2 regions of the Psychrobacillus sp. FSL K6-2836 genome follow, and region 2 is predicted to be linked to the other one. Evidence: a T-box and tRNA genes for the amino acid it is inferred to sense, from the RefSeq annotation. Region 2 holds a T-box; the other holds one or more tRNA genes.
What was found. The T-box of region 2 lies ahead of argS (arginine--tRNA ligase). A T-box ahead of a tRNA ligase gene usually reads a tRNA of that ligase, here a tRNA-Arg.
Positions count from the first base shown of each region.

Region 1: it has a tRNA-Arg gene. The T-box ahead of argS (arginine--tRNA ligase) is inferred to sense a tRNA for this amino acid. The anticodon was not compared.

Region 1 covers NZ_JBBOOM010000001.1:2,095,267-2,111,370, reverse strand. Annotated here, with positions in the region: gene folK (2-amino-4-hydroxy-6-hydroxymethyldihydropteridine diphosphokinase) at 1-138, shown strand, start outside; gene MKY37_RS09820 (helix-turn-helix domain-containing protein) at 90-308, shown strand; gene dusB (tRNA dihydrouridine synthase DusB) at 311-1,336, shown strand; gene lysS (lysine--tRNA ligase) at 1,513-3,003, shown strand; rRNA gene MKY37_RS09805 (16S ribosomal RNA) at 3,392-4,945, shown strand; rRNA gene MKY37_RS09800 (23S ribosomal RNA) at 5,181-8,109, shown strand; rRNA gene rrf (5S ribosomal RNA) at 8,229-8,344, shown strand; tRNA gene MKY37_RS09790 (tRNA-Val) at 8,369-8,444, shown strand; tRNA gene MKY37_RS09785 (tRNA-Thr) at 8,458-8,533, shown strand; tRNA gene MKY37_RS09780 (tRNA-Lys) at 8,540-8,612, shown strand; tRNA gene MKY37_RS09775 (tRNA-Leu) at 8,638-8,722, shown strand; tRNA gene MKY37_RS09770 (tRNA-Gly) at 8,740-8,814, shown strand; tRNA gene MKY37_RS09765 (tRNA-Leu) at 8,830-8,918, shown strand; tRNA gene MKY37_RS09760 (tRNA-Arg) at 8,934-9,010, shown strand; tRNA gene MKY37_RS09755 (tRNA-Pro) at 9,016-9,092, shown strand; tRNA gene MKY37_RS09750 (tRNA-Ala) at 9,105-9,180, shown strand; rRNA gene MKY37_RS09745 (16S ribosomal RNA) at 9,317-10,870, shown strand; tRNA gene MKY37_RS09740 (tRNA-Ile) at 10,965-11,041, shown strand; tRNA gene MKY37_RS09735 (tRNA-Ala) at 11,059-11,134, shown strand; rRNA gene MKY37_RS09730 (23S ribosomal RNA) at 11,288-14,216, shown strand; rRNA gene rrf (5S ribosomal RNA) at 14,401-14,516, shown strand; gene MKY37_RS09720 (response regulator transcription factor) at 14,913-15,590, shown strand; gene MKY37_RS09715 (sensor histidine kinase) at 15,587-16,104, shown strand, end outside.
Region 2 covers NZ_JBBOOM010000001.1:4,213,194-4,229,297, reverse strand. Annotated here, with positions in the region: gene argS (arginine--tRNA ligase) at 1-1,491, opposite strand, end outside; T-box leader at 1,528-1,746, opposite strand; gene MKY37_RS20635 (GNAT family N-acetyltransferase) at 1,788-2,333, opposite strand; gene MKY37_RS20630 (hypothetical protein) at 2,447-2,677, shown strand; gene MKY37_RS20625 (ABC transporter permease) at 2,709-3,737, opposite strand; gene MKY37_RS20620 (hypothetical protein) at 3,734-4,573, opposite strand; gene MKY37_RS20615 (class I SAM-dependent methyltransferase) at 4,850-5,644, opposite strand; gene MKY37_RS20610 (YitT family protein) at 5,990-6,571, shown strand; gene MKY37_RS20605 (ABC transporter ATP-binding protein) at 6,613-7,710, opposite strand; gene MKY37_RS20600 (PucR family transcriptional regulator) at 7,831-8,721, opposite strand; gene MKY37_RS20595 (hypothetical protein) at 8,937-9,068, shown strand; gene MKY37_RS20590 (hypothetical protein) at 9,229-9,432, shown strand; gene MKY37_RS20585 (spore coat protein) at 9,452-9,739, shown strand; gene MKY37_RS20580 (hypothetical protein) at 9,891-10,136, shown strand; gene MKY37_RS20575 (TlpA disulfide reductase family protein) at 10,331-10,909, opposite strand; gene MKY37_RS20570 (cytochrome c biogenesis CcdA family protein) at 10,925-11,683, opposite strand; gene MKY37_RS20565 (hypothetical protein) at 11,670-12,332, opposite strand; gene MKY37_RS20560 (SAM-dependent methyltransferase) at 12,528-13,139, opposite strand; gene MKY37_RS20555 (thioredoxin family protein) at 13,219-13,554, opposite strand; gene ytxJ (bacillithiol system redox-active protein YtxJ) at 13,670-13,996, opposite strand; gene MKY37_RS20545 (sulfite exporter TauE/SafE family protein) at 14,144-14,926, opposite strand; gene MKY37_RS20540 (MBL fold metallo-hydrolase) at 15,019-16,104, opposite strand, start outside.

The DNA.
Region 1 (16,104 bases), 2.1 Mb from region 2:
CTTGTGGAATTACAAGCAAATTTAGTAGATCCACAATCTAAGCAGTTAATAGCAGATGTAGCGCATGTTCAGAAAGAAGGCGTCCATTTATGGAAAACATTCGATGGGGTCGGCGCATTCGTGCATTTCGCAGGTTAAAGATGGTAAAGCAAGTTGAACTTGCAAAAGAAATGGATATGTCTGTGTCTATACTCGGTCAAATAGAGCAAGGTAAACGAGTACCGAGTGATGAGCAATTAGAAAAAATTGCCTCTATACTTCATATACAAGTAGAAGAATTAAAAGGAGAAAAAGAAGAAGGTGAATAATGATGGCAAATACATCAACAAAACCATTTAAAATAGGCAATCATGTGATGGATAACCGAGTAGTGTTAGCGCCAATGGCTGGTATTTGTAACTCTGCATTTCGATTGACAGTAAAAGAATTCGGAGCAGGCTTAGTATATGCGGAGATGATCTCGGATAAAGGGATTGTACAGAAAAACGAAAAAACGTTGAGTATGCTTTATATCGACGAGCGTGAAAATCCACTGTCACTACAAATTTTCGGTGGAGAAAAAGAAACACTTGTAGAGGCAGCTAAATATGTTGACCAACATACGTCAGCGGATATCATTGATATCAACATGGGCTGCCCCGTAAACAAAATCATTAAATGTGAAGCAGGGGCTAGAATGCTTTTGGATCCTAACAAGATCTATGAAATGGTAGCGGCAGTAGTGGATAACGTTAAAAAGCCTGTTAGTGTTAAAATGCGTACTGGTTGGGATGAAGAACATCTTTATATGGTGGAAAACGCGCAAGCAATCGAGCGTGCTGGTGGATCAGCGGTAGCTGTACATGGTCGTACACGTGTTCAAATGTATGAAGGGCATGCAAATTGGGATTTAATACGTCAAGTGAAAGAGGCAGTGAATATTCCTGTTATCGGAAATGGTGACGTAAATACACCTCAAGATGCAAAACGTATGCTAGATGAAACAGGCGTAGATGCAGTGATGATTGGTCGCGCAGCACTTGGTGATCCATGGATGATTTATCGTACGGTAGAGTACTTGGAATCTGGTCAGCTAAAACCAGAACCTACAGTACAAGAAAAGATGGACATATGCTTACTTCACTTTGATCGCTTAGTGGCTTTAAAAGGTGAAAATATTGCAGTTAGAGAAATGCGCAAACATGCATCTTGGTACTTAAAAGGTATTCGCGGAAATGGAACAGCAAGAAACAAGATTAACCAAACAGAATCTGCAAAAGAGTTAAGAGACTATTTGTGTTACTTTGCTGAAGAATCTTCTAAAGAATATGAAGAAGTAAAATCTATCGTGATCTAATCGTAAAACAAAGGGCTGTCACTATAGGTGGCAGCTTTTTTCGTTTTGATTCAAAAACAGAATAATAGAAAAAGTTTTCTTCTATTAGAAAAAGATGATTAGAACGCAGAAATTGTGTACAATAAATGCAACGTGAAATGTAATTGCGGATAATAGGTAGTGGAGGAGTGACGAATATGTCTAATATGGAAGAATTAAACGATCAACTTTTGGTGAGAAGACAAAAGATGACTGCAATACAAGAAAAAGGGCTAGATGCTTTTGGTAGTAAATTCGTACGTTCGCATTTAAGTAACGAAGTAGTTACTGAGTTCGATCAATATACAAAAGAACAATTAGAAGAAACTTTACATGAAGTAGTCATTGCAGGTCGTATTATGACTAAGCGTGGAAAAGGGAAAGCGGGATTTGCTCATATTCAAGATCTTGGTGGCCAAATTCAAATTTATGTACGTAAAGATGCAATTGGTGATGATGCATATGAGTTATTTAATACGGCTGACTTAGGAGATATCGTTGGTGTCCGTGGAAATGTATTCCGTACACAAGTTGGAGAGCTATCTGTAAAAGCAACCGAGTTTACTTTCCTAACAAAATCACTACGCCCGATGCCAGAGAAATTCCATGGCTTAAAAGATGTAGAGCAACGTTACCGTCAACGTTACTTAGATTTAATGACAAGTGAAGAAAGTAAAAATACGTTTATTACTAGAAGTCGTATAATCCGTGCTATGCGTCGTTATTTAGATAACGAAGGTTATTTAGAGGTGGAGACACCAATGTTACATACAATAGCTGGTGGAGCAGCAGCACGTCCCTTCATCACTCACCATAATGCGTTAGATATGGAATTATATATGCGTATCGCAATTGAGTTACATTTAAAACGCCTTATAGTTGGTGGGTTAGAGAAAGTATATGAAATTGGTCGCGTATTCCGTAACGAAGGAGTATCTACCCGTCATAACCCGGAGTTTACGATGATTGAATTGTATGAGGCTTACGCAGACTACAACGACATTATGAATTTAACCGAGAACTTAGTTGCTCATGTAGCACAAGATGTTTTAGGAACGACAACAGTAACTTACGGCGAAGATCAGATTAATCTTGCCCCAGGCTGGAGACGTTGGCATATGGCTGATGCAGTGAAAGAAACTACTGGTGTTGACTTCTGGGCAAAACTAACGAAGGAAGAGGCACACGCATTAGCTAAGGAACATGGCGTAGAAGTTAAACCTTCTATGGAAGTGGGACATGTATTAAATGAATTCTTCGAACAAAAAGTAGAAGAAACACTAGTGCAACCAACATTTATCTTTGGTCATCCAGTGGAAGTATCACCACTTGCGAAGAAAAATCCAGAAGACGGTCGTTTTACGGATCGCTTTGAATTATTCATCGTACGTCGTGAACATGCAAATGCATTTACAGAGTTAAATGATCCTATTGATCAACGTCAGCGCTTCGAAGCACAAATGGTAGAAAAAGAAGCTGGTAATGATGAAGCACATGAAATGGATGAAGATTTCTTAGAGGCATTGGAATATGGAATGCCGCCAACAGGTGGTCTTGGAATCGGAATAGATCGCTTAGTAATGTTATTAACTAATTCAGCATCTATCCGCGATGTACTATTATTCCCAACAATGCGTCATAAAGATTAAGTTGGATTGTGAGTTACTACTATTGGTAGTGGCTCACTTTTTATATTTGCACTATATATTGTAGGTGAAATATATATAAAAGTTTTTAAAGAAAAGTTTATAAAACTACTTGCCATAACTATTTACAGGTGGTATAGTTATCAAGTTGTCATTTTCATTAGTGACTTACACGAAAAACAAATTAAAAAAAGTTGTTGACAATGATATCGAGATTTGATATGATATTAAAGTCGCCAAAACGACATGACGAACTGAACATTGAAAACTGAACATGCAAAACGTTAAGACATACAGCTTATCAACTAACTTGTTAGAATGATAAGCAAAACAATTTTGACATCATTTAATGATGATGCCAGCAAAACAAAATGAGCTTTTTAAGTTCTCTATTATGGAGAGTTTGATCCTGGCTCAGGACGAACGCTGGCGGCATGCCTAATACATGCAAGTCGAGCGAATGACGAAGAAGCTTGCTTCTTCTGATTTAGCGGCGGACGGGTGAGTAACACGTGGGCAACCTGCCCTGTAGATTGGGATAACTCCGGGAAACCGGGGCTAATACCGAATAATCCATTTCCTCACATGGGGAAATGTTAAAAGACGGTCTCGGCTGTCACTACAGGATGGGCCCGCGGCGCATTAGCTAGTTGGTGAGGTAACGGCTCACCAAGGCGACGATGCGTAGCCGACCTGAGAGGGTGATCGGCCACACTGGGACTGAGACACGGCCCAGACTCCTACGGGAGGCAGCAGTAGGGAATCTTCCACAATGGACGAAAGTCTGATGGAGCAATGCCGCGTGAGTGAAGAAGGTTTTCGGATCGTAAAACTCTGTTGTGAGGGAAGAACAAGTACGAGAGTAACTGCTCGTACCTTGACGGTACCTCATTAGAAAGCCACGGCTAACTACGTGCCAGCAGCCGCGGTAATACGTAGGTGGCAAGCGTTGTCCGGAATTATTGGGCGTAAAGCGCGCGCAGGCGGTCCTTTAAGTCTGATGTGAAATCCCACGGCTCAACCGTGGAAGGTCATTGGAAACTGGGGGACTTGAGTACAGAAGAGGAAAGCGGAATTCCAAGTGTAGCGGTGAAATGCGTAGAGATTTGGAGGAACACCAGTGGCGAAGGCGGCTTTCTGGTCTGTAACTGACGCTGAGGCGCGAAAGCGTGGGGAGCAAACAGGATTAGATACCCTGGTAGTCCACGCCGTAAACGATGAGTGCTAAGTGTTAGGGGGTTTCCGCCCCTTAGTGCTGCAGCTAACGCATTAAGCACTCCGCCTGGGGAGTACGGTCGCAAGACTGAAACTCAAAGGAATTGACGGGGGCCCGCACAAGCGGTGGAGCATGTGGTTTAATTCGAAGCAACGCGAAGAACCTTACCAGGTCTTGACATCCCGCTGACCGCTCTAGAGATAGAGTTTTCCCTTCGGGGACAGCGGTGACAGGTGGTGCATGGTTGTCGTCAGCTCGTGTCGTGAGATGTTGGGTTAAGTCCCGCAACGAGCGCAACCCTTGATCTTAGTTGCCAGCATTTAGTTGGGCACTCTAAGGTGACTGCCGGTGATAAACCGGAGGAAGGTGGGGATGACGTCAAATCATCATGCCCCTTATGACCTGGGCTACACACGTGCTACAATGGACGGTACAGAGGGTCGCAACCCCGCGAGGGTGAGCAAATCCCATAAAACCGTTCTCAGTTCGGATTGTAGGCTGCAACTCGCCTACATGAAGCCGGAATCGCTAGTAATCGTGGATCAGCATGCCACGGTGAATACGTTCCCGGGCCTTGTACACACCGCCCGTCACACCACGAGAGTTTGTAACACCCGAAGTCGGTGGGGTAACCCTTACGGGAGCCAGCCGCCGAAGGTGGGACAGATGATTGGGGTGAAGTCGTAACAAGGTAGCCGTATCGGAAGGTGCGGCTGGATCACCTCCTTTCTAAGGATAATATCGGAATACAGATCTTTATCTGTATCTTAACGTTTTGCAGTTCAGTTTTGAATGTTCATTTTTATATGAAGATTCAACGCTTGCTCCTGCGATTACTCGTCGCAAAGTGAGCAAAACCTTTGTTCTTTGAAAACTGGATAAAACGACATTGAAACAATAAACAACAAGAAATTCTGTTGTGATTATTTACGTAATCACGACGTGTAAGACTTTTTAACTTTTAGGTTAAGTTAATAAGGGCGCACGGTGAATGCCTTGGCACTAGGAGTCGACGAAGGACGGCACTAACACCGATATGCTTCGGGGAGCTGTAAGTGAGCTTTGATCCGGAGATTTCCGAATGGGGAAACCCACTGTTCGTAATGGAGCAGTACATTTGCGTGAATACATAGCGCATCTGAGACACACCCAGGGAACTGAAACATCTAAGTACCTGGAGGAAGAGAAAGAAAAATCGATTCCCTGAGTAGCGGCGAGCGAAACGGGAATAGCCCAAACCAAGAGGCTTGCCTCTTGGGGTTGTAGGACACTCTACATAGAGTTACAAAGGAATGAGTTAGACGAAGCGATCTGGAAAGGTCCGCAGGATAGGGTAAAAGCCCCGTAGTCCAAAATTCATTCTCTCTTGAGTGTATCCTGAGTACGGCGGAACACGTGAAATTCCGTCGGAATCCGGGAGGACCATCTCCCAAGGCTAAATACTACCTAGTGACCGATAGTGAACCAGTACCGTGAGGGAAAGGTGAAAAGCACCCCGGAAGGGGAGTGAAATAGATCCTGAAACCGTGTGCCTACAAGTAGTTAGAGCCCGTTAATGGGTGATAGCGTGCCTTTTGTAGAATGAACCGGCGAGTTACGATTACATGCAAGGTTAAGTTGAGAAGACGGAGCCGCAGCGAAAGCGAGTCTGAATAGGGCGAATGAGTATGTGGTCGTAGACCCGAAACCAGGTGATCTACCCATGTCCAGGATGAAGGTAAGGTAACACTTACTGGAGGTCCGAACCCACGCACGTTGAAAAGTGCGGGGATGAGGTGTGGGTAGCGGAGAAATTCCAATCGAACCTGGAGATAGCTGGTTCTCTCCGAAATAGCTTTAGGGCTAGCCTCAAACGTTAGAATCTTGGAGGTAGAGCACTGTTTGGACTAGGGGCCCATCCCGGGTTACCGAATTCAGACAAACTCCGAATGCCAATGATTTATGTTTGGGAGTCAGACTGCGAGTGATAAGATCCGTAGTCAAGAGGGAAACAGCCCAGACCACCAGCTAAGGTCCCAAAGTATTTGTTAAGTGGAAAAGGATGTGGCGTTGCTTAGACAACCAGGATGTTGGCTTAGAAGCAGCCATCATTTAAAGAGTGCGTAATAGCTCACTGGTCGAGTGACGCTGCGCCGAAAATGTATCGGGGCTAAACAAATCACCGAAGCTGTGGATTGATACCTTTGGTATCAGTGGTAGGAGAGCGTTCTAAGGGCGTTGAAGTCAGACCGGAAGGACTGGTGGAGCGCTTAGAAGTGAGAATGCCGGTATGAGTAGCGAAAGACGGGTGAGAATCCCGTCCACCGTATGACTAAGGTTTCCTGAGGAAGGCTCGTCCGCTCAGGGTTAGTCGGGACCTAAGCCGAGGCCGATAGGCGTAGGCGATGGATAACAGGTTGATATTCCTGTACCACCAAACCACCGTTTGAGTAATGGGGGGACGCAGAAGGATAGGGTAAGCATGCTGTTGGTTATGCATGTCCAAGCAGTAAGGTGTGAATGTAGGCAAATCCGCATTCTATAACATTGAGCTGTGATGGCGAGGACGTATGTCCGGAGTTCCTGATTTCACACTGCCAAGAAAAGCCTCTAGCGAGGTGATAGGTGCCCGTACCGCAAACCGACACAGGTAGTCGAGGAGAGAATCCTAAGGTGAGCGAGAGAACTCTCGTTAAGGAACTCGGCAAAATGACCCCGTAACTTCGGGAGAAGGGGTGCTCTTTAGGGTGAATAGCCTTGAAGAGCCGCAGTGAATAGGCCCAGGCGACTGTTTAGCAAAAACACAGGTCTCTGCAAAACCGTAAGGTGAAGTATAGGGGCTGACGCCTGCCCGGTGCTGGAAGGTTAAGAGGAGTGCTTAGCGCAAGCGAAGGTGCGAATTGAAGCCCCAGTAAACGGCGGCCGTAACTATAACGGTCCTAAGGTAGCGAAATTCCTTGTCGGGTAAGTTCCGACCCGCACGAAAGGCGTAACGATCTGGGCACTGTCTCAACGAGAGACTCGGTGAAATTATAGTACCTGTGAAGATGCAGGTTACCCGCGACAGGACGGAAAGACCCCGTGGAGCTTTACTATAGCTTGATATTGAATTTTGGTGCAACTTGTACAGGATAGGCAGGAGCCATAGAGCCCGGAGCGCCAGCTTCGGAGGAGGCGTCGGTGGGATACTGCCCTGGTTGTATTGAAATTCTAACCCATACCCGTAACCCGGGTAGGAGACAGTGTCAGGCGGGTAGTTTGACTGGGGCGGTCGCCTCCTAAAGTGTAACGGAGGCGCCCAAAGGTTCCCTCAGAATGGTTGGAAATCATTCGAAGAGTGTAAAGGCAGAAGGGAGCTTGACTGCGAGACCTACAAGTCGAGCAGGGTCGAAAGACGGGCTTAGTGATCCGGTGGTTCCGCATGGAAGGGCCATCGCTCAACGGATAAAAGCTACCCCGGGGATAACAGGCTTATCTCCCCCAAGAGTCCACATCGACGGGGAGGTTTGGCACCTCGATGTCGGCTCATCGCATCCTGGGGCTGTAGTCGGTCCCAAGGGTTGGGCTGTTCGCCCATTAAAGCGGTACGCGAGCTGGGTTCAGAACGTCGTGAGACAGTTCGGTCCCTATCCGTCGTGGGCGTAGGAAATTTGAGAGGAGCTGTCCTTAGTACGAGAGGACCGGGATGGACACACCGCTGGTGTACCAGTTGTTCTGCCAAGAGCATCGCTGGGTAGCTATGTGTGGACGGGATAAGTGCTGAAAGCATCTAAGCACGAAGCCCCCCTCAAGATGAGATTTCCCATTACGCAAGTAAGTAAGATCCCTCAAAGACGATGAGGTAGATAGGTTCGGGGTGGAAGCGTGGCGACACGTGCAGCTGACGAATACTAATCGATCGAGGACTTAACCAAATTTGTTTATCGTAACAATGTCGTTTATCCAGTTTTGAAAGAATAAATTTTTATTAAATAACTCTTGCATTATTCTACAGAGTTGTTATAATAAAACATGTCTTTCAAAAGTATTCAAGTCTAGTGATGATGGCGAAGAGGTCACACCCGTTCCCATACCGAACACGGAAGTTAAGCTCTTCAGCGCCGATGGTAGTTGGGGGTCTCCCCCTGTGAGAGTAGGACGTCGCTGGGCTTGCAATAAAATTATATTTCCCATGGAGGATTAGCTCAGCTGGGAGAGCATCTGCCTTACAAGCAGAGGGTCGGCGGTTCGAGCCCGTCATCCTCCACCATATATTTACTCCTGCCGGAGTAGCTCAACTGGTAGAGCAACTGACTTGTAATCAGTAGGTTGAGGGTTCAAGTCCTTTCTCCGGCACCATTTTTCGAGCCATTAGCTCAGTTGGTAGAGCATCTGACTTTTAATCAGAGGGTCGTAGGTTCGAATCCTACATGGCTCATCACTTTTTATAGTGAATATATATTGCGGGTGTGGCGGAACTGGCAGACGCACTAGACTTAGGATCTAGCGCCGCAAGGCGTGGGGGTTCGACTCCCTTCACCCGCACCATTTAATTTAATAACCGAGCGGAAGTAGTTCAGTGGTAGAACACCACCTTGCCAAGGTGGGGGTCGCGAGTTCGAACCTCGTCTTCCGCTCCAAAGATTCATTAAAGTGCCGGGGTGGCGGAACTGGCAGACGCACAGGACTTAAAATCCTGCGGTAGGTGACTACCGTACCGGTTCGATTCCGGTCCTCGGCACCACTTTTATGAAACATTGCGCTCGTAGCTCAATTGGATAGAGCACTTGACTACGAATCAAGAGGTTGCAGGTTCGAGTCCTGCCGAGCGCACCATATAACGGGAAGTAGCTCAGCTTGGTAGAGCACTTGGTTTGGGACCAAGGGGTCGCAGGTTCGAATCCTGTCTTCCCGACCAGTTATTATTTTAGGGGCCTTAGCTCAGCTGGGAGAGCGCCTGCCTTGCACGCAGGAGGTCAGCGGTTCGATCCCGCTAGGCTCCACCATGAACATTGAAAACTGAACATGCAAAACGTTAAGACATACAGCTTATCAGCTAACTTGTTAGAATGATAAGCAAAACAATTTTGACATCATTTAATGATGATGCCAGCAAAACAAAATGAGCTTTTTAAGTTCTCTATTATGGAGAGTTTGATCCTGGCTCAGGACGAACGCTGGCGGCATGCCTAATACATGCAAGTCGAGCGAATGACGAAGAAGCTTGCTTCTTCTGATTTAGCGGCGGACGGGTGAGTAACACGTGGGCAACCTGCCCTGTAGATTGGGATAACTCCGGGAAACCGGGGCTAATACCGAATAATCCATTTCCTCACATGGGGAAATGTTAAAAGACGGTCTCGGCTGTCACTACAGGATGGGCCCGCGGCGCATTAGCTAGTTGGTGAGGTAACGGCTCACCAAGGCGACGATGCGTAGCCGACCTGAGAGGGTGATCGGCCACACTGGGACTGAGACACGGCCCAGACTCCTACGGGAGGCAGCAGTAGGGAATCTTCCACAATGGACGAAAGTCTGATGGAGCAATGCCGCGTGAGTGAAGAAGGTTTTCGGATCGTAAAACTCTGTTGTGAGGGAAGAACAAGTACGAGAGTAACTGCTCGTACCTTGACGGTACCTCATTAGAAAGCCACGGCTAACTACGTGCCAGCAGCCGCGGTAATACGTAGGTGGCAAGCGTTGTCCGGAATTATTGGGCGTAAAGCGCGCGCAGGCGGTCCTTTAAGTCTGATGTGAAATCCCACGGCTCAACCGTGGAAGGTCATTGGAAACTGGGGGACTTGAGTACAGAAGAGGAAAGCGGAATTCCAAGTGTAGCGGTGAAATGCGTAGAGATTTGGAGGAACACCAGTGGCGAAGGCGGCTTTCTGGTCTGTAACTGACGCTGAGGCGCGAAAGCGTGGGGAGCAAACAGGATTAGATACCCTGGTAGTCCACGCCGTAAACGATGAGTGCTAAGTGTTAGGGGGTTTCCGCCCCTTAGTGCTGCAGCTAACGCATTAAGCACTCCGCCTGGGGAGTACGGTCGCAAGACTGAAACTCAAAGGAATTGACGGGGGCCCGCACAAGCGGTGGAGCATGTGGTTTAATTCGAAGCAACGCGAAGAACCTTACCAGGTCTTGACATCCCGCTGACCGCTCTAGAGATAGAGTTTTCCCTTCGGGGACAGCGGTGACAGGTGGTGCATGGTTGTCGTCAGCTCGTGTCGTGAGATGTTGGGTTAAGTCCCGCAACGAGCGCAACCCTTGATCTTAGTTGCCAGCATTTAGTTGGGCACTCTAAGGTGACTGCCGGTGATAAACCGGAGGAAGGTGGGGATGACGTCAAATCATCATGCCCCTTATGACCTGGGCTACACACGTGCTACAATGGACGGTACAGAGGGTCGCAACCCCGCGAGGGTGAGCAAATCCCATAAAACCGTTCTCAGTTCGGATTGTAGGCTGCAACTCGCCTACATGAAGCCGGAATCGCTAGTAATCGTGGATCAGCATGCCACGGTGAATACGTTCCCGGGCCTTGTACACACCGCCCGTCACACCACGAGAGTTTGTAACACCCGAAGTCGGTGGGGTAACCCTTACGGGAGCCAGCCGCCGAAGGTGGGACAGATGATTGGGGTGAAGTCGTAACAAGGTAGCCGTATCGGAAGGTGCGGCTGGATCACCTCCTTTCTAAGGATAATATCGGAATACAGATTTTTATCTGTATCTTAACGTTTTGCAGTTCAGTTTTGAATGTTCATATTAATATATGGAAATTCAAAGAGGGCCTATAGCTCAGCTGGTTAGAGCGCACGCCTGATAAGCGTGAGGTCGATGGTTCGAGTCCATTTAGGCCCACCATACCCTTTTTTTGTTTCGGGGCCTTAGCTCAGCTGGGAGAGCGCCTGCCTTGCACGCAGGAGGTCAGCGGTTCGATCCCGCTAGGCTCCACCAAAAATTTATAATTTGCTTCTGCGATTATTCGTCGCAAAGGGCAAAACCTTTGTTCTTTGAAAACTGGATAAAACGACATTGAAACAATAAACAACAAGAAATTCTGTTGTGATTATTTACGTAATCATGACGTGTAAGACTTTTTAACTTTTAGGTTAAGTTAATAAGGGCGCACGGTGAATGCCTTGGCACTAGGAGTCGACGAAGGACGGCACTAACACCGATATGCTTCGGGGAGCTGTAAGTGAGCTTTGATCCGGAGATTTCCGAATGGGGAAACCCACTGTTCGTAATGGAGCAGTACATTTGCGTGAATACATAGCGCATCTGAGACACACCCAGGGAACTGAAACATCTAAGTACCTGGAGGAAGAGAAAGAAAAATCGATTCCCTGAGTAGCGGCGAGCGAAACGGGAATAGCCCAAACCAAGAGGCTTGCCTCTTGGGGTTGTAGGACACTCTACATAGAGTTACAAAGGAATGAGTTAGACGAAGCGATCTGGAAAGGTCCGCAGGATAGGGTAAAAGCCCCGTAGTCCAAAATTCATTCTCTCTTGAGTGTATCCTGAGTACGGCGGAACACGTGAAATTCCGTCGGAATCCGGGAGGACCATCTCCCAAGGCTAAATACTACCTAGTGACCGATAGTGAACCAGTACCGTGAGGGAAAGGTGAAAAGCACCCCGGAAGGGGAGTGAAATAGATCCTGAAACCGTGTGCCTACAAGTAGTTAGAGCCCGTTAATGGGTGATAGCGTGCCTTTTGTAGAATGAACCGGCGAGTTACGATTACATGCAAGGTTAAGTTGAGAAGACGGAGCCGCAGCGAAAGCGAGTCTGAATAGGGCGAATGAGTATGTGGTCGTAGACCCGAAACCAGGTGATCTACCCATGTCCAGGATGAAGGTAAGGTAACACTTACTGGAGGTCCGAACCCACGCACGTTGAAAAGTGCGGGGATGAGGTGTGGGTAGCGGAGAAATTCCAATCGAACCTGGAGATAGCTGGTTCTCTCCGAAATAGCTTTAGGGCTAGCCTCAAACGTTAGAATCTTGGAGGTAGAGCACTGTTTGGACTAGGGGCCCATCCCGGGTTACCGAATTCAGACAAACTCCGAATGCCAATGATTTATGTTTGGGAGTCAGACTGCGAGTGATAAGATCCGTAGTCAAGAGGGAAACAGCCCAGACCACCAGCTAAGGTCCCAAAGTATTTGTTAAGTGGAAAAGGATGTGGCGTTGCTTAGACAACCAGGATGTTGGCTTAGAAGCAGCCATCATTTAAAGAGTGCGTAATAGCTCACTGGTCGAGTGACGCTGCGCCGAAAATGTATCGGGGCTAAACAAATCACCGAAGCTGTGGATTGATACCTTTGGTATCAGTGGTAGGAGAGCGTTCTAAGGGCGTTGAAGTCAGACCGGAAGGACTGGTGGAGCGCTTAGAAGTGAGAATGCCGGTATGAGTAGCGAAAGACGGGTGAGAATCCCGTCCACCGTATGACTAAGGTTTCCTGAGGAAGGCTCGTCCGCTCAGGGTTAGTCGGGACCTAAGCCGAGGCCGATAGGCGTAGGCGATGGATAACAGGTTGATATTCCTGTACCACCAAACCACCGTTTGAGTAATGGGGGGACGCAGAAGGATAGGGTAAGCATGCTGTTGGTTATGCATGTCCAAGCAGTAAGGTGTGAATGTAGGCAAATCCGCATTCTATAACATTGAGCTGTGATGGCGAGGACGTATGTCCGGAGTTCCTGATTTCACACTGCCAAGAAAAGCCTCTAGCGAGGTGATAGGTGCCCGTACCGCAAACCGACACAGGTAGTCGAGGAGAGAATCCTAAGGTGAGCGAGAGAACTCTCGTTAAGGAACTCGGCAAAATGACCCCGTAACTTCGGGAGAAGGGGTGCTCTTTAGGGTGAATAGCCTTGAAGAGCCGCAGTGAATAGGCCCAGGCGACTGTTTAGCAAAAACACAGGTCTCTGCAAAACCGTAAGGTGAAGTATAGGGGCTGACGCCTGCCCGGTGCTGGAAGGTTAAGAGGAGTGCTTAGCGCAAGCGAAGGTGCGAATTGAAGCCCCAGTAAACGGCGGCCGTAACTATAACGGTCCTAAGGTAGCGAAATTCCTTGTCGGGTAAGTTCCGACCCGCACGAAAGGCGTAACGATCTGGGCACTGTCTCAACGAGAGACTCGGTGAAATTATAGTACCTGTGAAGATGCAGGTTACCCGCGACAGGACGGAAAGACCCCGTGGAGCTTTACTATAGCTTGATATTGAATTTTGGTGCAACTTGTACAGGATAGGCAGGAGCCATAGAGCCCGGAGCGCCAGCTTCGGAGGAGGCGTCGGTGGGATACTGCCCTGGTTGTATTGAAATTCTAACCCATACCCGTAACCCGGGTAGGAGACAGTGTCAGGCGGGTAGTTTGACTGGGGCGGTCGCCTCCTAAAGTGTAACGGAGGCGCCCAAAGGTTCCCTCAGAATGGTTGGAAATCATTCGAAGAGTGTAAAGGCAGAAGGGAGCTTGACTGCGAGACCTACAAGTCGAGCAGGGTCGAAAGACGGGCTTAGTGATCCGGTGGTTCCGCATGGAAGGGCCATCGCTCAACGGATAAAAGCTACCCCGGGGATAACAGGCTTATCTCCCCCAAGAGTCCACATCGACGGGGAGGTTTGGCACCTCGATGTCGGCTCATCGCATCCTGGGGCTGTAGTCGGTCCCAAGGGTTGGGCTGTTCGCCCATTAAAGCGGTACGCGAGCTGGGTTCAGAACGTCGTGAGACAGTTCGGTCCCTATCCGTCGTGGGCGTAGGAAATTTGAGAGGAGCTGTCCTTAGTACGAGAGGACCGGGATGGACACACCGCTGGTGTACCAGTTGTTCTGCCAAGAGCATCGCTGGGTAGCTATGTGTGGACGGGATAAGTGCTGAAAGCATCTAAGCACGAAGCCCCCCTCAAGATGAGATTTCCCATTACGCAAGTAAGTAAGATCCCTCAAAGACGATGAGGTAGATAGGTTCGGGGTGGAAGCGTGGCGACACGTGCAGCTGACGAATACTAATCGATCGAGGACTTAACCAAATTTGTTTCAGTTCCAATGTCGTTTATCCAGTTTTGAGTGAACAAACACTCTATATATGAGGGTTTCAAGATACAAGCAGTGCTAGGAAACAAGTGAGAGAAAGAAGGAACGTACTAACGTACGTGACTGACGGATCGAATGAAGTTGACAACGCAATGCGCCGTATATTGAAAGCCGAATGAGTCTAGTGATGATGGCGAAGAGGTCACACCCGTTCCCATACCGAACACGGAAGTTAAGCTCTTCAGCGCCGATGGTAGTTGGGGGTCTCCCCCTGTGAGAGTAGGACGTCGCTGGGCACCAAAGAAAAGTCGTTACCGAATTATCGGTAGCGACTTTTTTTATTTGTAGAGTAATTCAGCCCTGTTGGGAATTAATCACTGTTGATTTGGTATTAAAAAGAACGACAGCTGACGAATCTCAGTTGGTTGCTATCGAGGATTAAATAGTTGATCTACTCCACTTACTTACAAACAAACTCTCTTTTATTGTATAGTGTACACTTTTAATTCGTAGAATAAATTATCTATGATTGCACTAGATTAGCATGAGGTAAGTGGTATTAAACTAAGTAGAGGTCCATAATAGTAATTGTACAAAAGTAAATAAACTAAACAATAGGAGCCACAACAATATAAATCACTTGCCGAATGGGAAAGAAGGAGACACAATATAGGTGAAGAGGGGGGTTATATGTGGTTGTAATATTAGCAGTAGATGATGATATGCATACGTTAGAGTTAATATCAATTTTTTTATCAAACACAGGGTATCGAGTTGTAAAGGCAAGAAATGGGAAAGAAGGGTTAGCATTAATCGAAAAGGAAATGCCTGATCTTGCAATAGTTGACGTGATGATGCCAGAGATGGATGGTTTAACGCTAACAAAGATTATTCGAGAACAGTATGATTTTCCAATTCTATTACTAACAGCAAAAGGACGTCTAGAAGATAAAGAAAAGGGCTACTTAGCAGGATCGGATGACTATTTAGTAAAGCCCTTTGAACCGAAAGAGTTGTTATTTCGTATCCGCGCAATATTAAGAAGATACGACAAAACAAGTGATGCCAATATACAAGTAGGAAATATGTTGATCAATAGAAAGAGCTTTGTGGTGCAAATAGGGGAAGAGATACTAGTCCTACCTTTAAAGGAATTTGAATTGCTTTCTAAGCTTGCGTCGAAACCAAACCAAGTCTTTACTCGTGATCAATTAATCGAAGCGGTATGGGGGATTGATTTTGAAGGGGAAGAACAAACATTAAGTGTACATATAAAACGGATACGGGAACGATTAGCCAAAACGCAAACAGATATAGAGATTAAGACGGTTCGGGGAATGGGATATAAATTAGAAGGAATGCATGTATGAAAACCTTATATAGTAAATTTGTCTGGATGACACTCCTTATTATGTTTGCAAGTGGGACAATAGGTTTTATGATTGTAAATACGTTTTATCATCAAAATTTGAAAGAGAAAAATGATGAGAAAAATGTAGAAGTAGCTAACTCTATAGTAGAGCTTATCGAATCTTCTAATGTATATAGCATAGAGTCACTTCTACAGACAATTGGAGATACTGGGTACCAGATATATATTGTAAGTGAGGACGGCGAAGAGAGCTTTTATGGTGGGGATTTCAGGGCTCGTGAAATTAGTGATTCTATTGTGAAGAAAGTTCTAAATGGCGAGGTATATCATGGAATGCGAGAGTTTCCAAAGGAGACGTTTATAACTGGATACTTTTCAAATGAATTAACAAATACAGTAGGGATCCCATTCACGTATGAGGATAAAAGTTACGCACTTTTTCAAAGACCTAATATTAAATTTCTATTTAATGAAATTCATCTCCTTTTAGGAGGACTTGCAGGAGCAATGAT
Region 2 (16,104 bases):
ATGATCAAAAGCTTTTTCTACCACATGTGGAAAATCCTCGAGTAGCTGGATAATTGGCCACGCTTCAACTCCAATTGGTGAAAAAGTGAATGCTTCAGCCCCAAAGTTACCTTTTTGGAGCAATGAACTAATTCTAGCATTCGTATATTGTACATAAGGTCCTGTTTCCCCTTCAAAATTAAGCATTTGCTCCAATGAAAAATCAATATCGTTCATGCGATCATTTTTTAAATCATTGAAAATAACTGCTCCTACTCCTACTTGCTTTGCGACTTCACCTTTATTTTCTAATGTTGGATTTTTCTCGTAAATATTATGCTCTGCAGTTTTAATAGCATCAGCTATTACATCCGCAAGCAAGATCACTTTGCCTTTACGCGTAGACATTTTTTTGCCGTCTTTGAGCATCATTCCAAATGGAACATGTTGTAGCTGGTCGGACCATTCATACCCCATTTTTTGTAGCACTGAAAATAGTTGCTTAAAGTGTAGTGTTTGTTCATTTCCCACAACGTAAAATGTTTTACTTGCCTGATATGTTTGATGACGATACAAAGCTGCTGCTAGGTCGCGTGTCGCATAAAGGGTCGCCCCATCTTTTTTAGTAATTAGACTTGGTGGCATATCATCAAGCTCTACTACAAAAGCACCTTCAGATTCAATTAATAATCCTTTTTCCTTTAAATCGTCAACTACATTAGTCATTTTATCGTTATAAAAAGCTTCACCAGCATAAGAATCAAAGTGAACACCCAAAAGTTCATAGATTATTTGGAACTCCTTTAAAGAAGCCTCTTTGAACCATTTCCATAAAGAGAGAGCCTCTTCATCTCCTTCTTCAAGTAATTTAAAAGCTGCACGAGCTTGCTCATTTAAAGAGTCATCTTTTTCTGCCATATCATGAAAATGCACGTAAATCTTTAATAACTCTTCAATTGGTGCTGCAAGGATTTTCTCCTCATTTCCCCATAATTTATAAGCAACTATAAGCTTGCCAAATTGTGTGCCCCAGTCACCAAGATGATTAATGCGAATAGCTTCATACCCATTTTTCTCCGCAATATTCGCTAGAGCGTTACCAATTACTGTTGAACGCAAATGCCCCATTGAAAAAGGCTTTGCTATATTTGGCGAGGAAAAATCGATCACAATTTTTTCCTGCTTTTTATTTTTACTTCCATACTGCTGTTGATCCATCGTAATAGATTGTAAAACTTGGTTTGTAACTAGCGTCCGATTGAAGAAAATATTCACATACCCACCAACGACTTGAACGCTGGCTATTAACTTATCCTCTAACTTAGTACTTAACTCTAACGCTATTTGTTGTGGAGCTTTACGCAATTTTTTCGCCAGTGTAAAACAAGGAAATGCAATATCACCTAGTTCCGTCTGCTTTGGCTTTTCTAGTAACTGCTCTATTTGTTGAACAGTCCATTCATTTTCTAATGCCTTTGAAATGACATTTGCGATTTGGTTTGTCAGGTTCATGTATTTTCCTCCCATATAAAAAGCTCTCGTCTCTAAATAAGAGACGAGAGCTAAAATTCCCGTGGTACCACTCTAGTTGCCACAATTGTGACCGCTTTTCCGTTCTTAACGAGGTGCCTTCCCCGATTTTCCCTACTAGACTTTCAGGACATTTCTCCAAAGTGCGGTTCATCGATTCTTCTTGTATTAGGCTCCCACCATCCCTAACTCGCTTCCCAGTCTCGTATCGATTACTCTCTTCTTCAACGAATTTAACTTTATGATTTTACATATCGTACAAGAGATTCAGAATTGTGTCAACAACCCCAATCATCTTTTAAAATAGAATACATATACAAGTCATCAAATTTTCCACAAGTATATTCATAATGTCTTAGTAAACCCTCTCTTTTAAATCTTTGCTTCTCCACTAATTTTTGTGAAGGGACATTAGCCGGTTCGATTAAGGCTTCGATTCGTTCGAATGAATAATGATCAAAACCGAACTTAATAACTGCTTCCAATGCTTCCCCAGCTATTCCTCTTCCCCAATATTCTTTGCTTAATTCGAATCCCACCTCAGCACGGTAATTTTTTGTGCTCCTATTAAGAAATCCGCAGCTTCCGATAACCTTGCCAGCATCTTTTAGCGTAATTCCCCATCTAATGCCAGATTCATCTTTGCGGATAGACTGATACCAACTGATTTCATCCAGAGCGTCTTCTACAGATTGAAAAGGTTCCAATCCCATATGTTTTACAACATCCTTATCTGACAAATAGCGTAACATGTCAGAAGCATCCTCGTTTGTAACTTCTCTTAATAATAATCTTGACGTTTCAATAATTGGCATAGTCGTCATTGTTAAAACCTCGATTCATTTGTAAAATAAATTTGCTTAGTAAAAAGGGAAAACACAAACCTCGAATAGAACCACCTCTCCTTTGTCATATTAACTACAAAGGAGATGATATAATGCCACGAAGAAGTGACAATCCACATGTGAATCCCACACCACATTTGGATGGTAAAAAAGAAAATATAATAAACGATCCAGCGGCAACTGCTGGTGCTAAAATCGGTATTCAATTGAATGCAAAAGAAGAATTTGCACAAGAAAGAAATCCATTCAACTACTTTCCAAAACGAGATAAAGAAATGGAACCATTTGAGAAGCTGACAAGAGGTAAAAAAGTAGAAGAATAAAAGTAGCTAAACAAAAGCTGCAGATTACACTCTACAGTTTTTGTTTATCCTTAAATAGTAGCTGCATTCTTTCTTTTAATTGTTGTTGATTCCACTCCACTGTTTTGTCAGAGACCAAAGAAACTTTCTTGCGCTTCGGTATTTTCACTTGACCGCTTACTGCTCTTGTATAACCTTCTATCATCGCAGCAATTGCTAAAATGACAAGTGCGAAGCAAATGGCTGGACCAAGTGGCAACCAAGGAACTCCCTGCAAGTAACGGAAGGAAGACCCAAAAAGACCTGCCCATTCATATGCAATCGATTTAGGTGGATCACCGAACATTGGATCATAGCTGACATCTGTCCCTCCAATATACAATTGTAAAAGTCCTAAATGAGTGAAGACGACTAAGGTTTCCACGACCTGCTGACCGTATAAGACGAATAGCTTTTCTCGCATCATTGGGAATAGATGTCTAGTAATAATTCGGGACTTACTTGCACCTAGAGTTTTGGAGGCAAGAATATATTCCTGCTGATACAATAAGTTCGCTTCATTGCCAATAAGAGAAGAAACAATCGGTACTGTAATAATGGCCATTAATACTACTTGAATAACAATACGCTCCCAGACAGTTGTGGAGAATCCTTCCATCGGCTCCCATAACACCGAATAGAGCATTAAATAGGAAAAAATAGTCATCGGTACATAATGAAGAGGATCGATGAAACTATTAATCGTTCTACGACGTTTTTGCCAATAGGTCCCGATTGCAAATCCTAATGGTACGGCTATTAGCATCCGTACTGCAGCGACACCCATAGCTGAAATAATCGTATACTTTGCTCCGAGCATAATTTTAGCGAACATATCAAAGCCATACTGATCGGTCCCTAGCGGATGCGGCCAGCTTGGAGAAAGCGGTGCGGCCTCGATAACTCTCCCTTTTTCCATTATAAAATAGGTTTGCTTCGGGTCTGGACCATTTATCCATTCAAATACAAAGCTTCCGATAAGAAAGAAAGCTAATATGAGAAAACCAAATACAAAATAAGGTTGTTTCCATAGCAATTTCATAATATAGCACCTCCACGGCTTGTCCGACGTAAAAAGTACCACTCAAAAAAGCTATATACGATGAACACTGGTATGAAAAAGCTACATACAGTTATTAAAAATAACTCTCCAGATAAATGCTCACTTAAGTGGAACATAATACCCGGCATATTGAACATTCGCTCTAAGATGAATAAATTGGATAGCATAAACCACATCGTTTTTTTGGACTGAAAGAAAATACTAATGATAGCATTACGAAAAATATGTATAAATAAAATGATGACCTTATTAAATCCAAGTGATCTAGCGAGCTCTACATACAATTTTCTTTCCTCTGCTTCAAACGTCAGCATACTTAAGCGGTAAAGCTGAACCATCGGCAAAATCATTAAACAAAAAACAGGAAGCAGGTAGATTTTCTCTCCACCAGTAGATGCAATTCGCATAAAAACACCCGTATGTCTATGGACAATGATAACTAGTAATTGAATAAGTAAAATAACTAAAATATCCGGCAATGATTCCAAAAAGAAAAATATTGTTTTGATGCGCTGTCGTGCACGTTCTTTAAAAAGCATCGTAATTACTGTAAATGATAAAGCGAAAACAACTGCAACAAAAAGTGCTAGAAATAATACTTCAAGTGAATAAAATATATATTCTCCAATATAACTACTATAATATGTATCTAAGAAATGCTTCAGTGGGAAAAGAACGAGTAAATGTTCCCCATATTCTCTCCACCAAAACTCCCCTTTTTGAAAACCATTAATAAGAATTGGCAATCCACTAATAAGCAAAATACCGATGAATGCAACAACTAACCGTAGCACCCACTGCATAAAACGTTTCACAAAAAATCCCCCTGCTGCCTGAAAATCATGATAAAATCATCATAACATAATGAAAATGAAAAACAGAGAATTTTTTGCAAATTCAAAAAAAAGTGGAAAAAGGTAAGGGAAAACTTGAATATTAAATTGTTCCATACTTATACTCTTGACTATATTATGTTATTAATGAGTCTCTTAATAAGTGTAAATTCACAGAAGACCACCAAAATCTACTTGATGTATTGGACTTAATAATAGACCATCGAAATGACTGCCTTGTTTAACTAAAGGATAGAATTATTTTTTCAGAGCAAGTTTTACTGATGTTTTTATTTGCTCTTTGAACACTCCATTTTTATCAATAGCTAACAATTCCTCTTTTAAATGTTTTTCAAATAAATCCACTTTTTCTCCTAGAAAACGTTTAGCACCAAAGGAAGTTGAATAGTGATTTCCAATTATAGAGTCCAATGTCCATATGTGCTCATAAGAAGGTATTTGATGAATTTCTAGGTCAAACTTTGAATTTGCTATAATATCCTGATGACTAACTGTTGGATGACTGTATGTAATATTCCCTGCTCTTCTTTCATCCCCATACCAATGCTTTACAACCTCTTGAACGGTCTGTTGCCATGGCAAAAGCGTTTCATTAGGAGAGTAATTATCTATAATAGCTATTCCTCCACCAACAGCAACCATTTCATATAAACTTTCAAGAATCCGTGGTCTATCCATCCAGTGAAATGCCTTTGCAATAGTTACCAATCTAAAGGTCATGTTGTTATTACGTTTATATTTTTCAACATCACCAAGAAACCACTCTGTATTTTCAACTCTAATTTCTTTATTGATTCTTTCAGCCTCCTGGATCATCTCAGACTCAGTATCCAACCCTACTATTTTTTCAAACCAATCAGAGAACCTTAATGATAAACGCCCATCACCGCAGCCCAAATCCAGCATGTTACCATTTCCATCTAAAGAAAACTTATTCCTTAAATATCTGATTAGATTAGCGGAATATACTGGTCTATATCGTGAATAATACCAAGCTGTGCCTTTAAATAAATCATCCCCATAATCTTTCATTGAATAATCCCCCTTTTTTAACCTTCAAATTTTCTTAAGTTACCTACAATTAGTTTAAGTATTACATTTCAAATTATATCGTTTTGATGGTTAAGCTAAAGAAACAAAGTAAATCTGTTCTATGTTTTTATGAACGTATTGGTGGAAAAGAATACACTCGCAGGACTGGTTTGTTTGGGGAACTTTGCATTAGTAGCCTCCAAGTAACAACAGTAAAAGTTAGGAAGAATTATAATTCTATTCTACAATAACTCAACCTTTTCCTTTAACATAGCAATATTTTTTACATTTTCATTGCTATTTTTTCATAATGTATATACATGGATGTCCTTGGGAGTTGAAAAGATGTATTGGATGAAAAAAGGCTTGGTTATACTGATTGGAAGTATTTTTATAGCATTAGGTATTAATCTTTTTTTGATACCTCATAAGGTATTAGACGGTGGGATTATCGGCATAGCACTAATATTAAATTATCTTTGGGCTTTAAAGCCCGGGTTAATGATTATTCTTTTTAGTATCCCAATCTTTATCATCGCATGGTTCAATTATCGGGAATATTTTTATAATAGTTTACACGGGATGATTATCTCCTCCTTTTTGATAGATTTGTTTCAGCCATTGGTTAGATTCATACATATTGGTTCGATTTACAGTTCTATTTCAGGCGGAATTTTTGTTGGTGTTGGTATTGGTTTGATGCTGAGGTTTAAGACAAGTACCGGGGGAACAGATTTAGTCGCTCAATTACTTAGTGAAAAAACGGATATAAATGTAGGTATACTTATCTTTATCATTGATACTATAGTGGTGTTATGTGGCGGGCTATTATTGTCTACCGATACGCTACTCCTATCGATTATTACGATCTTTTTTGTGGGAGTCACAACAAGCTTGATCACGAGAAATGTTACCCAGGTTGAATGATAAAAACCGCTAAGGAATTTAACTCCTTAGCGGCTTGGTTTCTATTTAATGCGTTGTTCCGTTTCCTTATCAAAGAAATGTGCTTTACTAAGATCAAATGCTAAGTCAATTGTATCTCCTGCTGAAATATTGAAACGCGAGTCAATTCGAGCAACGAAGTTTTGATTGTTCACTTGCGAATAAAGAATAATTTCTGCTCCCATTAACTCAGCAACCTCTACAGATGCACTCACTTTCGTTTCAGGAGAGAAGTCTAAGAAAACTTGCTCGTCATTAATATCCTCTGGACGTATACCAAGAATAACATCTTTTCCGTCATACCCACGTTCTTTAAGAATTTTAAGTCTGCCATCAGGAACAAGTAACTTTACATCATCCATCACAAAATAATTACCAACCAATTTACCATTTAAGAAATTCATCGCTGGAGATCCAATAAATCCACCAACAAATACATTATCCGGCTCGTCATATACCTCTTTTGGTGCACCAACCTGTTGAATGACCCCGTCTTTCATAACTACTAATCTCGTAGCCATTGTCATTGCCTCTGTTTGGTCATGCGTTACATAAATAGTTGTCGTTTGCAGACGACTATGTAATTTTTGAATTTCTGCGCGCATTTGCACACGAAGCTTTGCATCTAAGTTAGATAGTGGTTCATCCATTAAGAACACTTCCGCATCACGTACGATTGCTCTACCAAGCGCTACACGCTGACGTTGACCACCAGAAAGAGCTTTTGGCTTACGATTCAATAGGCTCTCCAGCCCTAAAATTTTTGCAGCATTATCTACACGTTTTTTAATCTCATCTTTTTTAAATTTGCGAAGCTTCAGCCCAAAAGCCATATTATTATAAACGTCCATATGTGGATATAGCGCGTAGTTTTGGAATACCATCGCAATATTACGATCTTTTGGTGGTACATCATTTACGCGTTTATCACCGATAAATAAATCCCCTGAAGAAATCTCCTCTAATCCAGCAATCATACGTAATGTCGTCGATTTACCACAACCAGAAGGACCAACTAATACTAAAAATTCTTTATCTCGTATTTCCAAATTGAAGTCTTCTACAGAAACTACGTTATTGTCATATACCTTTTTAATATTTACTAATTTAAGTTCAGCCATCCTATTTCCCCCTTGAATTGAAAGTGCTTTCATTACTAATAGAATACTATATTTTAAATTTTCAAGAAATGGGAATAGTGCACAAAGATAAAGAAGAATTTAGTGTATGTTTACCAAAAATCATTTTCTAGCTATTAATGCCAAGGATACCGTCATTGCATCATGGAATTGGCGAATATCGATCCCGGTCTTATCAAAAAAACGCTCCAATCGATATTGAAGACTGTTGCGGTGCAGATGGAGTACTTTAGCAGTCTCTGAAAGATTTAAGTTACACTTTAAAAAAGTCTCAATCATTTTAATCGTCTCTGCGTCGTGTATGTACTCTTGCAATATAGTTTTAGAAATATCCAATCGTAATTCAGCCTCGGTCTGCTTTGTAAGTATAAACGGTATAGCTTCCACATACGTCACTACCGATTTGTTCGTATAAAGGAAAACGCGTTTGGCCACATTGGTCAATGAATTATAGTGAAGTGTAATATCCGCTATATCCTTTTTGTATGGTCCTACAAAAAAGTTAATTTTCACATATAAATCACTCATTAAAATATCGATTATCTGCTCATATGAAATACTTTCCTCTTCTTGCATTTGTTGCTCTATGATAAATCCTTCGTGCTCGCTCTCCCATAAAATAGGTACTTGCTTATCAAAAAGTGCCTCTATGGCATCCTTAAACAAAACGGGTTCAATTTGATTTTTATTGAACGAAAAATAAACGAACCGAAAAGAGTTACTCGGTTTCCAATCCTTTTCTTCCATCAATTCTGCAGAAAAAATAATTTTCCTCCAGTTTTTTTCTGCTTCTGTTGGTGTCGGGAACTGCACATTATACGGAGATAGAAAAGTAGTTAATAACGAGATATCTTTTGAGGTTAATTCGTCATTACGGATACCAATTATTTCATTTTTGTCTGTGGTAAACCATTTATAATCTATGCTTAAATCATCGGAACCGTCTTTATATACTTTTACAGACGAGTAAATTTTTCTTAATTGATTAATCATTATACAACCTTCTTTCAAAAAGAATTACAATCCAAGAATTTATCTCTATCTATTACCAATACTATACAATTAAATTATGATTAATGAAACTAGATAAGGATAGAACAAATGCTACTTCACAATAGCTATGTAGTAATGTATTAATAATTAAGTTAGATACTGAATTTTTCTCCATTTTTGTTTCATACTGATAGTTAGTTAAAGGGGGGAAAAGGTTGAAAAAAGAAGATTTTTTAGATTTGGAACCAGCTGAAGCAAATATTGCTATCCGAGAAGAATTCTATACCGAAAACGACCATGAGGAAGTTCTGCCAACACACGTTAATTCTAACGCCCTAGTTTTTTAAATTACTGGCAAGGATAATTAATCAACCAAGCTTAGATTATTAGTCGTGGTCGTTAAAGATGTATTTAATTATCAAAATTTATAAGACTTTTTTAAAGGATAAAATAGATAAATACAAACAATACTAACTTTACTATTAATTGTTTGGGAGGTGAAATAAAGTGACCGTTCTAACGATGAAAGAATTGGCATTTATGGAAGATGAAATACGTGGAGAGGAAATAATTGCGAAAACGATGAATTGGTGTGCAACACAATGCAAAGACCAAGAGCTAAGAAAAATAATGGAAGAAATAGCGGAAAAACACCAGTTAAAAATTGCTAGCCTCTCCCAATACTTTAATCGTACTAACAACACTCAATAACTTCAAAAGGTGGGTTCATATGCCAAATAATATCGCAGGACGTGGTTTAACAGACCGTGAAATGCTTCAGCTTTGTCTAGAGCTGGAGAAGGGGCGCTGCCGCAGTATTAACAATACAATATTAGAGACCACACATCAGCAGCTACGTGAAATTTATGAACAATGTTTTGAAAATGCGAGCTCCAACCACTATCTGCTTTTTAAGATAATGAGTAACAAAGGCTGGTATAAGACCGAGCTTGCATCTAAGGAGCAGGTTGACAAAGTACAGGAGCTTATGCAAAATAACCTAAATCCAGATGACTAGTTTTAGAAAAACGTATAAGCGTATTTTTAATGTACGGTTTAGACTGTGGATAAACTCGGTAAAATTGAGTTTATCTACAGTCTTTTTTGTTTTAAGAATAAATTTCCAAGTAATAGACAATTAATATTGTATATTGGAGGGGAAGATTATTATGATAATAAAACATGATGAGAAAATAATTTATTGCTACTGCTGTCGCAAAAGGACTTTATTTATACGTAGAGATTTGCATAATAATAGTGGTGTAGAGAGTCATTGTAGTGAATGTTCATTCATTTGGTTTGAATGGCAAAATCGGGCAGTAGAGCGAGAAAAAGAAAAGTGGCTTGACTTTAATGGGGGAGTTTTAACTAAAACAATTAGTCATACATTAATTACTAAACAAAATTCGATATAACATTAATTCCTCACATATCTGGTTATTATTTAGATTGTTCTATTATTTTAAATGCAAACAACACCGTTATTTAATATGAGCGGTGTTGTTTACAATAGAATATCAATTCATAAATATCTCTACATTTTATCATCATCAACGATCCTTGTTTTATAAGAATAATTGCTATTCTAATTTTATACGATGGAAGAAACCTATTGCATCATTTCAAATTGCTGTACCATGAAGTCGTAATTCATTGCACCCATCGTGATAAATTGAATGCGTCCATTCGAGTCAATCATATAGGTAGTTGGATAAGCCATAACCTTATATTCGTTTGAAACAGCAGATTGATCATCTAATGGAGTTGTCAACGTTAGGTTCAATTCATCTACAAATTTTTGTACATTATCCTGATTCGATTCTGTTTCGGTTAAATTCACAGCCAAAACTTGTACATCCTTATTTTTCTGGAACTTTTCCATATCAGGCATCTCGGCGCGGCAAGGCGGACACCATGTTGCCCAGAAGTTCAGCATGACTCGCTTACCTTTGTAATCTGACAACTGGACTGTCTCACCATCTAATGTAGTGAGTTCAAAATCAGGGGCAATCTCACCTTTACGAATTCCTACCTCATTGGATTCTTCCACTTCTACTGGATTATTTATCTGCTGGTTTGTTAGTTTATTCTCTTCTTGAGTAGTTTTTTCATTTGAAGCGAATAGAAACTCATAGACTGACCAACCAAGCATCCCCATTACTATAATAATAAGAATCGCCTTTTTCATTTCTCATTACCTCCTTCATCCTAATTTATCAAACCATGTATCTTGCACTAGTTTCAGTAAAAACTCAGTGATGCGCGGCATTTGACCAGTAAATAAGATCAATCCCATAATTATCATAATCACCGCGCCTGTTTTCATTATTACTTGACTATGTCGAGTGATCCACTTGGTTGATCCTAGGAAGAACGTCAAGAGAAGAAATGGCAATGCAAACCCCAATGCATACATTACCGTGTATATAATTCCTTGAGCTGGATTACTGGCTGCCAAGAATAAAATGGAACCGAAGATTGGCCCAATACACGGTGTCCAACCAGCAGCAAAACCCATGCCCACCAAAAAAGTACCTACATAGCCCACTGGTCTTTTTGCAGATTGAAAACGTCTTTCCTTCATTAGCATTGTAATATTAATCCAACCTCCAACGAAAAGCCCCATGAAGATAATTAACACTCCGGCTAAACGTTGAATAAGGAGCCCAGTATCACCTACTAATAATGTTTGAATAAATTGCCCTAAATAAGAAGCTCCCATGCCTAAGCCAATAAAAACAAGGGATACACCTAACAAAAAAAATACGGAATGACTTAATAATTTAGTTCGTATTGTATTATCATGATTTCCCTGCAGTTCCTTGACACTGATTCCAGTAATATAGGATAGGTACGCGGGAAAAATCGGTAGCACACAAGGCGATAAAAAAGATAATGCCCCTGCTCCTAATGCTAAAAACATCCCTAACCCTAACATCGTATCTGTCTCAATTCCCCCCACTTATGGCACCCTCTTTCTTTTTCTGATAAATAATTAGTAGACAACTTATAAGGAGCATTAAAACTAAAAACCATGGTGCCAAAGTATACCCAAACACCATCATGATTGGCATCTTAACTGCCAAACCTAAGCTACCTATGGTCCATCCGAGGAATATGAATAGATTCAACCAGTGTGGGGATACATGATCGCGCATGATTACAAATACAACTAATAACAAAGCGACTAAACCCATATAGCCAATTGAATATGTATTGCCATTCCAAATTATTTGAGTAAATTCATACACAAATGAAGTAACTAAAAATATTTGTATAAATGCATTAAAAAATGGTAGCACATCAATTCTTCTACGTTTAGATTGAATCACAATTGTTATCACACTAAATAGAGCAGCTAAGTAAAATGCAAGTGAGTTACTTGGATAAGACAATATGGCCATCGGATCAACTATAAAAATCGAAAAGTTTAAAATGATTTTTCCAACCCAAATAAAAATAACAAAATTTATCAGTTGATCCAACGTTTCTTCCATATGAATTTTCTTCTTTTCTTTTGCTAAATCACTTATAAAGTAGTAAGTGAGAAATCCCATACTAAAGCTTAAAATGATAATAGCAATTGAAGATTGTATACTCGACAGTGTCACAGTTAAACCCTCCCGACTTATTGCTTCCTGTCTATATTACTAAAGCTTTGTGAAAGTCTGATGAAATTGAGTACTCATTCAATTAAATAAGCTTAAATAGCAATATTAAAAAAGACGACTCGCACTAATTTTTCGGAGTCGTGTTTTATTATTGATTAACTATATCAAATCATTTCCAACCCCAATATTTTCGCTTTAATTCCTTTGCTCCTTTGGTTTTTGCCCAACAAATTGGATTACATGTGACTCCCCATTATGGAATTCTCCTTCATGGCGGACAACTTCTCCCATGAAAAAGTGAACAATGCGCCATTCAGCAAAGATTTTCAAAAACTCTTCCGGTTTGTATAAAAAGTCTAGCTCTTGCGGCCCGCCACTTTTATAAGGAATTTGATAATGTGAATACACCTCTGTCAGAAAATAACCACCTGGCTTTACAGCTTCTTTTACACCTTGAAGTGTTTTGTGCCGAAGCTCTGTCGGGAAATGACCAAAGATACATACAATTTCATCCCAATTAGCTCTACTCCATTTTGCTTCGTTTAAGTCTACAAGCTCAGTCGTGACCGCTACCCCACGTTCATCTGCGAGCTTATTTGTTTTCGCGAGCCCAGATTCCGCATAATCCCATGCTGTGACTTTCATTCCCTGCTCCGCTAAGTAAACCGCATTACGCCCTTCCCCTTCAGCAATGGCAAGAGCCTTACCCGAAACTTTTATTTTCTTCTGAAATTCCGTCAAGAAAGCATTCGGTTCCCTGCCATAAACATAATCCTCTGTTTGAAAACGTTCATTCCAATGGTTCATTTTAATCATCCTTTCATGTATAGTTTTGTATCTTTAAACGTTAAGTTAAATGTTTTCTATGAAACTGAATGAACTAAAATCAATCCGATTCCTCAACAATCATGTTATAAATTTTGCTTATTTTTTCATGCAAAGATTGCATTTGAACAAATCGTGCTTCCCTTAAAATTTCTTTACCATCTACAAATAATAGTAGTGCTGGTACAGTAAGAACCGAAAGACATCCAGCTATTTCTTCGACATCATCTGCATTTATATGCCCTAGCTGTATTAGTGGGAATTCTTTCAGTAAATCCTTCAGCTGAGGCAGTATAGCATGACAAACTCCACAATTAGTTCTTGATACATATAAAAAACTAAACTTGTGGTCTTCGATAAACTTTTCTACTGAGTTGATCGATGTTAATGTAACCATATCTTCTCCTTTCTTTTCAGAGGAATAATTTTGTGATTCTCAGTCACTATTAATATTTTGTTCAACCCCCATAAAAGAGCTGACCTAATTCTTGAACAGTCATAGGCGCTACTAATCAAACATACGTATTTATTGCCTCGTTTAATAGAGACTTCTTTATTTTGTAGTGAGTAGCCTGCCAAATTCCTTTTCCATCTTTCAAGATTAGAAGTTGAGGGGACTCATGCTTTACCCTGAGATCTTTTTCTATCGTGTTTGAAACACTTCTGTCCTCCTGTACAATGACTATGTATTTAGGAAGTTCTGTTTCAAGCGCTTGTACTTCTTTCATAGCTGATAAGCTGCTTTGACATGTCTTGCTGAATTTAAATAGAAGAAATGGCTGTTCTTTGGACTTTTCCAATAACTCTCGCCAAGCTTCTATCGATTTTATCCGTTTCATATGTGGTTTAACCTCCAACATTCCAACTAGCGTCGAATGGACTGCGTGAAAAGTGCCACCTAAGCAGCTAGTTTAGACCTTGTGCTCATCTAATCACCATTGCTGAATTCATATATAATCCTCCTCCATGAAAGGAGCTTATTAATTTTAAAAAACTAATATATCTATCCAAATTTTAACTGCCGTTACAAATATTAATATTGCTAAAATCATTTTTAACACTTTTGTATTTACCTTTTTTCCAACCATAGCCCCAAGTGGTGCGGCAAGTAAGCTAGCAGCCACCATGATAAGTGATGGTAAGAATTCCACTTGCCCAGTCGATACTTTTCCGGCGATGGCACCTATTGATGAAATAAGTGTTATCGCTAAGGAAGAAGCAATTGTCATTCTTGTAGGTATTTTTAAAACGGTAAGCATAATAGGTACTAACAAAAACGCCCCGCCTGCACCGACAATACCTGCCCCAACTCCAACGATTAATGCGAGCAATGCACCAAGCCATTTATTAAACTTTACTTGTTCAAGGGGTATGTCATCAAGTCCTTTTTTAGGTATTATCATCATGATGACCGCAATAATTGCCAAAATTCCATATACGAAATTGATTCCACTTTCAGGCATTTGCGTAGAACCTAATCCCCCAAAGAAACTACCGATTAGAATACTAGCACCCATGTAAGCAATCAATTTATTATTTAAAAATTCACCTTTTCGATAAGCATAGACTCCACCAATCGTAGCAAAAAATACTTGGATGGCAGTTATTCCTGACACTTCATGGGCTGTAAACTGGGCAATACCAAGTGCAGAAGGGATATACAACAGCATCGGGAAATTAATAATGGATCCACCTATTCCTAACATTCCAGAAATAAACGAGCCTATCAATCCAATGAAGAAGATGGTAACAATAAAACCTATATCCATTTTCCTCCTCCTTTTAAAAAGGGAACCTGTTGCGGCTCCCTCTTTGATTCCCTGTAATTCTTTTGAAAATACCTTATCAGAAACTGATTACTTTAACGAACCGAACAACGATTTGGTCCAATTTCCATATCACGTTGTTTTTCTTCATCAGGGTTCAATATCCCCATATTCGTTTCTCGAATCTCTTGATATGCATTTGGCTGGGGCGGTAAATTTTCAGTCACAAGCTTTCTAAATTCATTTTCATCTTCTATATTTAGCCCATGATTTGTTTCGTAAAGTGTACTTAACTTTTCAGATACACTTCCATCTGCATTTAATTCATCGATGATCATAAAGTGTGCTGGTAAAACGATTAGCTCCCCAGATAATGCTCTGTATCTTGCGTAGAGACTTTCTCTTAAATCTTTTACCCAGTCTTCTGCTAAACCGGCAAGGTCTGGTCTACCAATTGAATCGATAAATAAAATATCGCCGGATAGTAAGAACTTTTCATCCACAACAAAGGATGTTGACCCGATTGTGTGACCTGGTGAATATAATGCATGAATATTTATAGAAGTATTACCAATTGTCACTTCATTTCCATCTTCTAATGGTTGGTAATCAAATGTTACATCTACAGCATCTTTTGGGGGAAGCCAGTAGGTTGCGCTTGTTTTTTCAGCAAGCTTTCTTCCACCAGAAATATGATCGGCATGTAGATGTGTATCAAATACATGTGTAACTTTTGCGCCAATACGATCTGCAAATTCAAGATAGATATCCGTCGTTCTTGCCGAATCGATAATGGCTGCCTCACCGTTTGAGACGATCATGTAAGACAAGCACCCCTTACCAATACGTACAAACTGATAAATCTCTCCCCCATCTTTTAGATCCCCCACTTTAACAGGTGATAAATATTCACTCCATGCTTTCATTCCACCGTCTAGGGAAAAAACAGAAAGTCCCGCCTCAGTTAGCATCTCTGCAACCATGATAGATGAACGTCCTTTTGCACAAACGACAAGTACATCTTTATCAGTAGGAATCTCATCCAGGATTCCTTCCACACCATCCATTAATTCGAAGTATGGAACATTTAGATAAACAAAGTTTTCACCTTCGATTTTCCAGTCTGCGAAATCACTTGCATTTCGAACATCTAAAATAAATAGTTCTTCTTTGTTAACTAC